2 regions of the Kurthia populi genome follow, and region 1 is predicted to be linked to the other one. Evidence: riboswitches for the same ligand, from Rfam matches in the RefSeq annotation. Region 1 holds a riboswitch; the other holds the start of a gene.
What was found. Region 1 has a riboswitch for cobalamin ahead of metE (5-methyltetrahydropteroyltriglutamate--homocysteine S-methyltransferase). Riboswitches for the same ligand answer to the same signal wherever they lie in the genome.

Region 1 (6,285 bases):
TTCGCTATATGCAGCCATTTGGCTCGATGTATGCGGCTGGGAATCATACTGGTATTCAAGCCTATACCATTCCTTTCTTATTCTCGAGTGACTTCAGCAAAACGTACCCAGGCTGGGGCTTAACACATGAAATTGGGCACCGTATGGCTGTTGGGATGCGTGAATACGGCGAGGTAACAAATAATATGGTATCGATGGCGATGTCTGTGGAATACAATTCCCTGGATAACCGAATTCCATTTGAAACCATTTATCAACAAACGCTAGAAGAAAATAAAGTACAAATGGCAGATCAATCATTAACTGTTCGGTTAGGAACATTTTGGCAGCTAGAGCTTGCGCATCCAGGGTACTGGGCGGAGCTAAATAAATTATACCGTGAAGAGCCGATTTCATTATCGGACGGGGATGCGACACGTCAGCAATATATCGTGACGTATTCATCACGCGTCTTGAAAAAGGATTTAAGTAACTATTTTGCAAGACACGGCTTTACGGTTAATGACGAAACACGTAAGGAAACGAGTAAATATGCGCAGCCGAAGAAATTATGGTACTTAAACAATAAAGTTTTAGACTATAAGGGAACCGGCTTTAGTACAGGTGTGAAACCAAATGTGACAATGACGCATAGTACAACGAAAAATGTACTTGGTTTAAGCATGGATGATGCACAAGCAACGCATTTACTTGGCTATGAAATTTATCGAAATGGTGAATTAATTGCATTTACGGCGAATCCGAACTATACGGATGAAACGTCGGAAGCGGCAACGTATGATATCATTGCTTATGATAAAAAATTAGGTACGACAAAGGCAACAACAGTAAAAGCACAATAAAGAAAAAGGAGAAAGCGCTAAACTCGCGCTTTCTCCTTTTTTAGTCGTTTAATTCGTTTGTAATGTTTTTTTGCGTAATGCTTTTGCTGCTTCGACCATATGTTTTAGTGAGGCAACGGTTTCAGGTTCCTGGCGTGTTTTTAGACCACAGTCTGGGTTGACCCAGAAATGATTTGCTGGAATGACCGCAAGACTTTCTTCTAAAATCGTTGTCATTTCATCTGCTGATGGGACACGCGGGCTATGGATATCATAAACACCTAAGCCGATACCATACGGATAAGGATTTTCTTTTAGTGAATGAATTAATTCGCCGTGGCTACGTGATGTTTCAAGTGAAATGACATCGGCATCAAGTGCGGTAATAGGGTCAATAAAGTCATTAAACTCACAATAGCACATATGTGTGTGAATTTGTGTCGTAGTATCGACGCTTGACGTGGCAAGCTTGAAGGCATCAATAGCCCAGTTTAAGTAAGCTTGCCAGTTGTCTTGACGCAGCGGTAACCCTTCGCGTAGTGCAGGCTCATCCACTTGGATAATGCGAATGCCCGCTTCCTCTAATGCATGAATTTCTTTTCGAAGTGCTAGGGCAATTTGTGCTGCGACTACATCACGTGGAAGATCATTTCGAACGAATGACCAGTTCAAAATCGTGACAGGCCCAGTTAACATACCTTTCATCCATTTATCGGTATGTTGCTGTGCAAAGACGGTTTCTTTTACAGTCATTGGCGCAAGCCAGTCGACATCACCGTAAATAATTGGCGGCTTAACACAGCGTGAGCCATACGACACCACCCATGCAAACTTAGTGAATGCAAAGCCAGCTAGTTTTTCACCAAAGTATTCAACCATGTCCGTACGTTCAAATTCACCATGTACAAGAACATCTAAATCAATTTCTTCTTGTAAGGCAATCCAGCGCAATGTTTCAGCATCTAGTTTTGCTTCATATGCCGAGTCGTCTAAATCGCCACGTCGCCAAGCAGCACGCCATGAACGGACTTCTTTTGATTGTGGGAAGCTGCCAATTGTTGTCGTTGGGAATAATGGTAAATGAAGTGCCTGTTGTTGTAATGCAAGACGTTCTGTAAATGGGACGGTACGCTTAAAATCTTTCTCTTCTAACTTAGCAAGTGCTGTAGACACGCTTTCATTTTGACGACTTGCATGATTTTTTAATGCTTCAATACGCTTCATGCTAGCAGATACCGCCGTTGGTGTTGGCCACTCACCGCTTTCGATATAGCCACTTACTTCGACAAGTTCACCTAATTTTTCATCACTGAATGCGAGTGCATCTTTTAGTGTATCGAAGAGCGTTGTTTCATTCGCAACGGTCACCGGGCAGTGCTGCAAGCTACAAGAGGGTTGCAGCCAAATAGCTTGAGGTGATACAAGTGTTTGAACGGCTTGTACATCTTGTGCAACTTCCTGTAAATTACTTGCCCAAATATCACGACCATTAACCACGCCAAGTGCTAATGTTTTTTGTGGTGGGAAGCCATGCTGACGAAGCGCAGCTAAATTTTCTTTTTTGCCATGAATTAAATCTAATCCGATACCAGCCACTGGTAAATTCGTGATGCGTTCAAAATCTGTTAACGCTTCGAAATAGGTTGTCAGCATCACTTTTGCTTGTGGCACAGCCTCGACAAGTTGTGTATAAATAACTTCTGCTAAGCGACAATCTTCCTCTGATAGGGCAGTAGTCAAAATCGGCTCCTCTAATTGAATCCACTCTGCTCCAACATCTACAAGTTGCTGTAAAACCTGTGCGTAAAGAGGCAGTAGCTCCAATAAATAGTGGGCAAGTTCTTTATCACGATAGCCTTTCGTTAATTGAGAGAAGGTCATTGGCCCGATTAGTGTTGGTTTCACGTCAATATCAACCGCTTCTTTTGCCTCTAAGAACCAATCTACATAATGATTATGATTTAATTTCAGTTTCGCGCCCTCGTATTCGGGAACGATGTAGTGATAATTAGTATTGAACCATTTTGTCATTTCGCAAGCGACCGTGTCAGTCGTACCACGAGCCATCGCATAATATGTAGTAAGAGAAGGTACATCTTCTAGTGAGCGATAACGAGATGGGATTAAGTTAAAAAGAAATGCAAGATCGAGCATACGGTCATACATCGTAAAATCACCAGATGTTACTTGCGTTAGGCCGAGTTTTTGTTGTTTTTTTAAATGGGTAATGCGTAATTTTTTCCACTCTGCTTGTAATGTATCTTCGCTAATCGCTTGTTTCCAAAATTTTTCTACGAGACGTTTCCATTCGCGGTTTTCTCCGATATACGGGTAACCAATTGTTGTTGTAATCATGTATATTCCTCCTTTGGTGTATTACATAACTCCAAATAAAAAAGCTATTTCAATTAAGAAATAGCGGAAGAATCTATGCATTATTAAAAAAGTCGAATCCTTTTGACCGACCATCGCACAGAACACCGCCCATCTCCACGTGAGCCTTTGGTGTGTACTCAAAACAGGCAGGTCTCCTGACTTATCATCAACATGCTTAAAGCCTTCCCATTTACACAGTGGCGAATTTTTAAGCACTCCGAATTACAGTTGCGGGACAGCGACGGATTCACACCATACTTCCCTTTTAAGCATGTTCTCACATGCACCGGTTTGTAACACGTTATGTAATTGAACAATACTATAGCATATATTTTTCAGAAAATAAAATATATTTTGAAAATGAGCAGAATTTTACTTAAAACCATCTAAAACAATACGAGATGAATTATTTGATGTTATACTGTAAGAAAACATCGCTACACCCAATAATTTATACATAAAACGTAGTGTGCGAAAAACTTAGGTATATAGTATAACGCCAGATAATGGGCTGTTTTAAAATACTTATAGAAGAAATTAGGAGGGATACAATGACGATTCTACTAGTGGATGACAACAAGGTAAATCTATTTGTCATGGAGAAAATTTTAAAAAGTGCTGGGTACGATAATTGTGTATCTCTGACATCAGCTCAGGCACTGTATGATTATTTGAAAATTGATGAACTAAAGTATAAGCCAGATTCAGTGGATCTAATTTTATTAGACATTATGATGCCAGAAATTGATGGTATCGAAGCGTGTCGGACGATTCGTCGTGATGAGCGTTATAAAAATATCCAAATTTTATTTACAACTGCACTTGATGATAAGAAAAAATTATCAGAAGCACTTGGCGCTGGTGGTAATGATTATATTACAAAACCAATTAACAAAACTGAATTACTAGCGCGTATGGATGTGGCGCTCCGTTTAAAACAAGAGCTGGATTGGCATATGATTCATGATGAAAAGATTGAAAATGAATTAAATTTAGCAGCACATGTGCAGCGCAGTTTATTAAGTGAACCTTTTACTGATGACAAGCTTGCTGTACAAGTGGCGTATAAACCGTCATTTAATTTAGCTGGGGACATGTATTACTGGGAACAAATAGATGAGGATCGCTATGCCGTAATGTTATTTGACATGATGGGGCATGGTATTTCGGCTTCCCTCGTTTGTATGTTTATTTCATCTGCGCTGCGTGATAGTGTGAAGAAACGTGTAAAGCCGGCTGAAGTGATGATCGAATTAAATCGCTATATGTCCTTATTGCATACAGATAAAGAAAAAATTCCATACTACTTTACAGGTGTTTATATGCTAATTAATACGAAGGAAAAAACGATTGAGTATGTCAATGCAGGGCATCCGCATGGCTATGTGTGGCTGAACGAAGAAGAACTTGTACATTTGAACAACAATTCCTGTGCAATTGGCTTTTTCGATGATATTGATGTGAAATCACAAACGATTTCATACGAAAACTCGGCGCAAATTATTCTGTTTACAGATGGTGTGCTAGAGGCGATGCATCCAGATGAATTTGAAGCGGAGCGACGTATGGATAAGCTTGCTGTACAAACATTATCACTTGATAAACCATTACTTGATTATGTTATTCCGCGTGAACAGCAAGAGAATCAACCAGATGATATGTGTATGCTTGTGATTCAGGCAAATTAAAAAGAGGCTTTGACATATGTGTCAGAAAAGCCGCTCCTATGAGCATAAGAAAAACCGGAATCGCGCTGTGGCGCGGTTCCGGTTTTTCGTTGTGAACGCTAAAAAAGGAGCATGACGTGTTTTGTCCCAGCCTCTTTTTTAGTCATAGATTTTTTGATAAATTTTTTCATTCGTAATCGTTTCTTCAAATTTAGGCATAATATCTGAGAAGCGGAGCGATTCTTTTGCACCGAGGCAAAGGAAGCCACCACGTGATAGACTATCGTGGAAAAGCTTATATACTTTATTTTGAAGTGGTGGTGAAAAATAAATCAATACGTTACGACAAATAATTAAGTGAAATTCATTAAATGATTGATCTGTCACTAAGTTATGCTGTGCAAAACTAATTGATTCAAGAAGCTCCGGTTTTATATACGCAAAATGACTGTCCGTATAATAATATTCAGAGAAAGCTTGGCTACCACCCGCAAGCATATAATTTTTCGTATAGTTTTGCATTTTTTGAATGGGGAACCGGGCAGCCTGCGCACGCTCAAGTACGTCCTCATTCATGTCGGTTGCGTAGAGAGTAGCTTTATCAATCAACCCAAGCTCTGTAAGTAAAATGGCGACGGAAAAAACTTCTTCTCCCGTAGCGCAGCCGGCATGCCAAATACGAATGTCATCTAATTTTTTAAAACGCGGTAAAATGTCTTCGCGTAATGCTCTGAAAAAGCTAGGGTCACGAAACATTTCCGTGACATTAATCGAGAAGTCATTTAATAATTCTTTGCGTATTTTCTCATCATAGATTACTTTTTCCGTTAAACGAGAGATGTTTGGTAAATGCTCGAGTGCTAGACGATTATGCACTCGACGTGTAATAGAGGAGCGATTGTACTCTCTAAAATCATAAGAAGTTAATTGATAAATCGCTTCTAATAAAAGTGCTACCTCTAATTCTTCAGTTGCCGTTGTTTCCATTACATCACCTCAGTAGTTAACCAAACACGTAAAACAGAGAAAAGTTGCTCTAAGTTTAGTGGCTTACTAATATAATCGGTTGCACCTGCAGCAATGCATTTCTCGCGGTCTGATTTCATTGCTTTCGCTGTTAATGCAATAATCGGTAGCTCGATATTCATATCTTCGCGTAAAATTTGCATCGTATCATAACCATCTAGTTCAGGCATCATAATGTCCATTAAAATTACATCGACATGACGGTCCTTCTCAATAAAGTTTAAACATTCACGACCATTACGTACACTATCTACAATCATGCCATGTTGTTGTAATGTTTTTTCGAGTGCAAAAATATTGCGTTCATCGTCATCAACAATCAACACGCGCTTGTTTTTAAAGAAATTCTCTTCTACAATAGCTGGCATGTCAGTTTGAGTCGCATCAGGTGTTTC
Region 2 (6,285 bases), on a different contig from region 1:
GCTCTTCTTTTGACTCAGCCGCTGATACGAAACCAACCGGCATCCCAATAATTAAGTCTGGTTTTGCGATGCCTTCACGAATTAAACGAATCAGTTCAAGTAAAGCAGTTGGCGCATTCCCAATGGCATAAATACCACCTTCATGTAAGCGAGCCGCTTTTTGCATCGAAATAATCGCACGCGTTGTATTATGCTCTTTCGCCATTTTTGATACGTCCTCATCGGCGATATGACAGAATAAGTCGCCGCCATGTTTTTGGAATCGTTTACGTCCTGAGCCACTTTGAATCATTTGCACATCAGCAATAACCGGACGACCTGCACGAATTGATTCCACACCTGCACGAATCGCATCCGGATGTAAAATTACACTTTTTCCTAATTCAAAATCCGCTGAAGCATGGACGATACGGCGAATAATTGACCATTCATCGTCATTGTAATCATGTGGACCATACTCTTCTAAAATCGTTTCAAAGCTATAGTCATAAATACGGTTTGGCTCAACTGTAAGCGGTGTAAAATCCGTATTGAAGTTATCGGTATTGATAAATAATTCTTTTTGCTCTGTATCATTTGTCATGTAAAATTCCCCCTATAAATTGTTCGACTGCTTCAAATGTGTCGAATGCATTGTCATATTGAATTTTCGGTCGTGTAATGAGTACAACCTCGATGCCTAAATCAAGCGCCGCCGTAATTTTTTCATCTACGGAGCCAGCTTTTCCGCTTTCCTTCGTAATCATTAGCGTCGTGTCAAACTGCTTATATAGCGCCTCATTCAGCTCACGAGAAAACGGTCCTTGCATCGCAATAATATTTTTTTGTTCAACGCCAAGTGCGGCGCATTTTTCCATATTGTCTAGACGCGGTAGCATACGCGCAATCATGCGAATACCGTCAACACCAACTAATTTATCTGCAAAAATTTGCAACGTCTTACTGCCTGTTAGTAGCATAACGTTCCCCTTACGAGCGAGTGCGACATCTGCCGCTTGTTCATACGTTTCAACCGCTGTAATGAGTGGATTTGTAAAATCCTCTGATGTACGCTCATAGCGGCAATACGGTACATCCGCTAACTTCGCAGCTTCCTGCGCATTTTTTGACGCCTCTTCTGCAAATGGATGGCTCGCATCAACGATCATGTCGTCACCGCGTTCTTTCACCTTTGCGGCCATTTCCTCAGCTGTTAAACGCCCAACAAAGGTAGGAATGCCTTCATCTGTTAAGCTTTTCGCCGCCGAATCGGTCACGACGGTTGCAAGCACATCATAGTGTGCAGCTAGACGAACAGCGAGTGCACGAGCATCACTTGTTCCAGCTAAAAATAACATACGCTTTATCTCCTAATCTCCGCATGGTGCAGGAGCAATTTTAATTTTCGGTGCAATATCCTGATAGACAAAGTTGCCTAGTTTCTTCACGCGTTTGAAATATTTAAATAATCGTTCATTTGGATGCGCATTCTCTTTATATTCCGCCACAAGCCCTTCTACCATTGGCACAAGCTGCTCTTTTGATAAGCCTTCGACAACGGGCTGACCAGGATGCGCGGTACGACCAACTGGCTTCGCGCCGATAAAGACATCAAAGGCCCCTTTACGGTAGACAATCCCAATGTCATCCATCACCGCGCGGTAACATGCCATCCCACAGCCATTAAAGCCAATATTTAATTCCTTCGGTAAATTCATACCGCCAAGAACGCTGTGTAGCTCCTCTGCATATGGAATTGAATCCGCCTTTTCACCATCACAGAAATCACACGCTTTAATACGTGCCACGTCGCCGTATGGTGAAACTAGTAAGCCTGATTCCTTCAAACGGTCCGTAATAAGCTCAGGGGCCGTCGTTGGAATGCGCAAAATGAATTCATGCTCTGGCGTATATTCCATCGTGCCTTTTTCACCGACAACATCTGCGAGTGTCATCATTTGCTGTGGCGTAATTTTTTTATTAGCCACACCTGGACTAACGGCTAATTCAAAAATCGATTCCATTTTCTGATGCACATAGTGCTTTGGCTCAAAAACCTCGACACCTAAGCAACCAAGTGCCTCCTCCGCTAAAGATAGGGCCGACTCGGCAGGCTTTAATGGCTCAGGCTTTTTTTCTGGTGCAGGTGCTACGGGCTCATAAGAACGCCCTGTCTCCTGATCCATTGCCCATGGTTCTGCTTCCTTCTTCAAGCGCTGATGCGGCTTAAGCGGTTGCTTTTCTTCGCCTAGTGTATATTTCTTTTGATAGCCACGAGGCGTAATCATTTTATTATCATAGAAAAATGTTGATGAATTCCCGATAACAACGGTTGTCAACATGCCAATGTCATGCGTCAGCATTTCCGATAAGGTCGTCATCGTAATATGCTGTGAATCACGATACGCACTTTTTACCAGGCCAACTGGTGTATCCGGATGACGATATTCAAGTAAAATACGCTGTGCTTCAACGATTTGGCGCGTACGACGACCACTTTTCGGGTTGTACAGTGCAATAACGAAATCCGCCATTGCGGCTGCTTCAATTCGTTTTGAAATTAAATCCCATGGTGTTAAGTGGTCACTCAAGCTAATCGTACATGAGTCATGCATGACCGGTGCACCAAGTAACGATGCACATGAGTTGATTGCCGAAATACCTGGCACGATTTCAACCGGTATACCCGTTTCTTCCGTCCAGCCCTTTTCGATTAACACTTCATACACAAGCCCTGCCATACCATATACACCCGCATCACCACTTGAAATAACGGATACGATTTCGCCGGCCTCTGCTTGCTTCACCGCTTCCTGTGCACGTGATACTTCCTCCGTCATCCCTGTACTGACAACTGCTTTTGCTGTAATTAAATCTTTGATTAAATCGACATACGTTTTGTACCCGATCACCACATCACTCATTTTCAGTACATCGACTGCACGATTCGTAATATGTTGAAAGTCCCCTGGTCCAAACCCGACGACGAATAATTTACCCTGTGCCATGCTACTTCCTCCATTTCTTGTCACTCACAACTCCCCATTCGGACAATGAAGACAACAAAAAAAGCCTTCTATTCCGGAGAATAAAAGGCTGAACATACTGAAAATTTGCAAATTTAAAAAATACTGCAAATAAAGTTTGTCCAAAAGCTTCTCCCTCCGAAAAGTTTTGTCCGATTTTAAAAGCAGGTTTCCTGACTCAAGTGTCTATGACGTCATCCCTTCTCAGCTTTAGCCAATGGATTTGATGACCTCAACACTCTTACAGTAGCGGGGGCTGTAATGGCTTCTCACCATTTTCCCTATTATCCTCACAACGAGGCACTTCTAAAATGTATCGTTAGTATTTAGTTTTTAAAAAATCTTGTTTTCATCATATCGGTAATTATCTTACTTTTCAAATCTTTTTTTACTATGATGTTATAGTACAAAAGAAAATTCACATAAATCGCTTGAAATTACAGCGTTTTCTCTGTATTGATACAGTTTTTTTAATTTCAAATAAATTGAAATAAAAATTGTTATTGGCAAATTTCCACGACAATGATAAGCTATTTTACGAAATGTCGAAAAATTATATACAATTTTACGGTGCGGATAATCAATTATTCGCTTAAAAGGGAAACTTGTGAAAAACAAGTGCTGTCCCGCAACTGTGATGCTGAGTTTCATTGCGTATGCCACTGTCTAGACGATGGGAAGGTGTAATGAAATGTTGACGCGAAGCCAGGAGACCTGCCGTAAAATCAATTCGGCCTACGAGGATAGGTGTACGAAAGACAAACTTACGATGAATGCTGTCTTTTTGTGCCTATTTCCGTTATGGAGATAGGCTTTTTTCGTACATTCCTCTACTTTTATAAGGAGGATTTCGCATGAAAAAATTATTAAAATTAATGTACTTCGCGCCCATTTTACTGCTCGTACCAACGCGGGCGAATGCGATGCACATTATGGAAGGGTTTTTACCAGTCGAATGGGCCATCTTTTGGTGGGTACTCGCGCTACCATTCATTATTTTAGGGATTCGTTCAATCACGAAAACGATTAAAGAGCATCCCGAAACAAAAATGATGCTTGGTTTATCTGGCGCGTTTGCATTCGTCTTATCTGCACTAAAAATACCATCTGTGACAGGAAGTTGTTCACATCCAACAGGTGTGGGCCTTGGTACGGTATTATTCGGACCGCTTGCGATGAGTGTTGTCGGCTCTATCGTTCTACTATTCCAAGCACTTTTACTTGCGCATGGTGGCCTGACAACACTTGGCGCCAATGCTTTTTCAATGGCAGTCGCTGGTCCAATCATTGCGTGGTATGTTTTTAAAGGCGCACAAAAAGTTGGTTGGTCGTTCTCTGTTGCGGTCTTTTTAGCAGCGATGCTTGGTGACCTCGGTACATATGTAGTGACATCCTTCCAATTAGCACTTGCCTTCCCAGCTGAGTCTGGTGGTATTTTCGCATCATTCGGTAAATTTGCGAGCATTTTCGCCTTCACACAAATTCCACTTGCGATTAGCGAAGGATTATTAACCGTTGTTGTCATGAACTTCTTACGTAAATACAATATTGCTGAATTAAAAGCATTAAATATTTTCAAAAAAAATAAGGAGGCGGCATAATGTTCAAAAAAAATCTCTTATTAATCGCCATCGTTATTATTTTAGCCATTGTGCCACTATTCCTTCAAAAAGGCGCTGAGTTTGGTGGCGCTGATGGTGAAGCGGAAGCGGCCATTACTGAAATCAACAAAGATTATGAGCCATGGTTTTCAAGCCTTTGGGAACCACCAAGTGGCGAAATTGAAAGTTTATTATTTGCACTACAAGCGGCAATTGGTGCAGGATTTATCGGTTACTTCTGCGGTTTAATGCGCGGACGCTCAAAAAAAGTGGACAAGGATCTGCATGATTCCCATTGATCAATACGCCTACGTTAATCGTTTAGCGACGGTGCATCCACTCGAAAAAATGGCCTTTTCATTTGTATTTTTATTATTTGCCATTTCAACAAAAGATGTGCTGATTTCACTCATTACGTTTTTCGTAATGAGTGTTTTCATTTTAATTGCCGCAAAAATTCCGCTAATAACGTATCTTAAACTGCTCCTTCTACCCGGCTTCTTCTTATTATCGAGCCTTGCAGGAATTTTAATTTCTTTTACAACCGCCACTCATTTACCGAGCCATGTTGCGGATTGGACCGTCTTTGGTGTGACGATTTTCATCGGCACCGCAAGTATTCATACGGCCTATCATTTATTTTTTTCAGTGCTCGCAAGCATTAGTTGTTTGTATTTTTTAACGCTGACGACACCCATTACCGCCATTACCTATGCGATGCGAAAACTAAAATTCCCAATTGTATTTGTTGATTTATGTGAATTAACGTACCGTTTTATTTTCGTGTTCTTAGCGAGTATGCAGCGCATTTATCAGGCACAGCAGTCACGTCTCGGCTATCAAAATAAGAAGCGATGGATTCAGTCAATTGGCTTTTTAATTACTTCGATGTTTAAGGATGTCTTCAAGCGTGCGCATGAGCTCAACAATGCGATGCAGGCGCGCTGTTATGATGATACAATCACCGATACATTGTATGGCTATAGTGTATGTCGTCGTAATTGGTACGGTGTTGCCGCTTGTCTATGCGGTTTATTTATTATTTACTTCATATTAGGAGGGCTTCTTACATGACGATTTCTTTTCAGCACGTCACTTTTCAATACGCAGACGGGACGACCGCATTACATGACTTATCCCTCGACATTCCAACGGGGAAAAAAATCGCCCTTCTTGGCAATAACGGTGCCGGGAAATCGACTCTTTTTCAGCATATGAATGGCCTTTTACAGCCAACAAATGGCACCGTTTTATACAACGACGTGCCGCTAAACTATAAACGTAAAGGCCTGCAAACATTACGCCAAAAAGTGGGCATCGTCTTTCAAGACCCCGACTCGCAGCTCTTTTCTGGTACGGTTGAGCAGGATATCGCCTTTGGACCAACCAATCTTGGCTGGGATAAGAAAATCGTTAAACAAAAGGTCGATGCTGTTATTGATCTTCTTGAAATTGAAGCCTTGCGCAAAAAGCCCCTTCATTTTCTAAGTCTCGGCCAGAAAAAACGCGTGGCCATTGCGGGTGTTCTAGCAATGGAGCCAGAATTGATGATTTTGGATGAGCCCTCTGCTGGACTTGATGGCTATTATACACAGCAAATCATGCAGATTTTATCGACACTGCACACGCCTGAGCGCACGATTATTTTATCGACACATGATGTGAATTTTGCCTATGAA

Region 2: another riboswitch for cobalamin. It lies ahead of ACFSY7_RS15930 (energy-coupling factor ABC transporter permease); the one in region 1 lies ahead of metE (5-methyltetrahydropteroyltriglutamate--homocysteine S-methyltransferase).

The regions. Positions count from the first base shown of each region.
Region 1 is NZ_JBHUOR010000040.1:73,030-79,314, forward strand. It holds gene ACFSY7_RS07770 (M60 family metallopeptidase) at 1-842, shown strand, start outside; gene metE (5-methyltetrahydropteroyltriglutamate--homocysteine S-methyltransferase) at 891-3,176, opposite strand; cobalamin riboswitch at 3,326-3,503, opposite strand; gene ACFSY7_RS07780 (SpoIIE family protein phosphatase) at 3,749-4,885, shown strand; gene ACFSY7_RS07785 (CheR family methyltransferase) at 5,024-5,851, opposite strand; gene ACFSY7_RS07790 (ATP-binding protein) at 5,851-6,285, opposite strand, start outside.
Region 2 is NZ_JBHUOR010000131.1:41,123-47,407, forward strand. It holds gene ACFSY7_RS15915 (precorrin-8X methylmutase) at 1-583, opposite strand, end outside; gene cobK (precorrin-6A reductase) at 573-1,337, opposite strand; gene cobJ (precorrin-3B C(17)-methyltransferase) at 1,350-2,987, opposite strand; cobalamin riboswitch at 3,152-3,328, opposite strand; cobalamin riboswitch at 3,557-3,741, shown strand; gene ACFSY7_RS15930 (energy-coupling factor ABC transporter permease) at 3,860-4,606, shown strand; gene ACFSY7_RS15935 (energy-coupling factor ABC transporter substrate-binding protein) at 4,606-4,905, shown strand; gene cbiQ (cobalt ECF transporter T component CbiQ) at 4,892-5,680, shown strand; gene ACFSY7_RS15945 (energy-coupling factor ABC transporter ATP-binding protein) at 5,677-6,285, shown strand, end outside.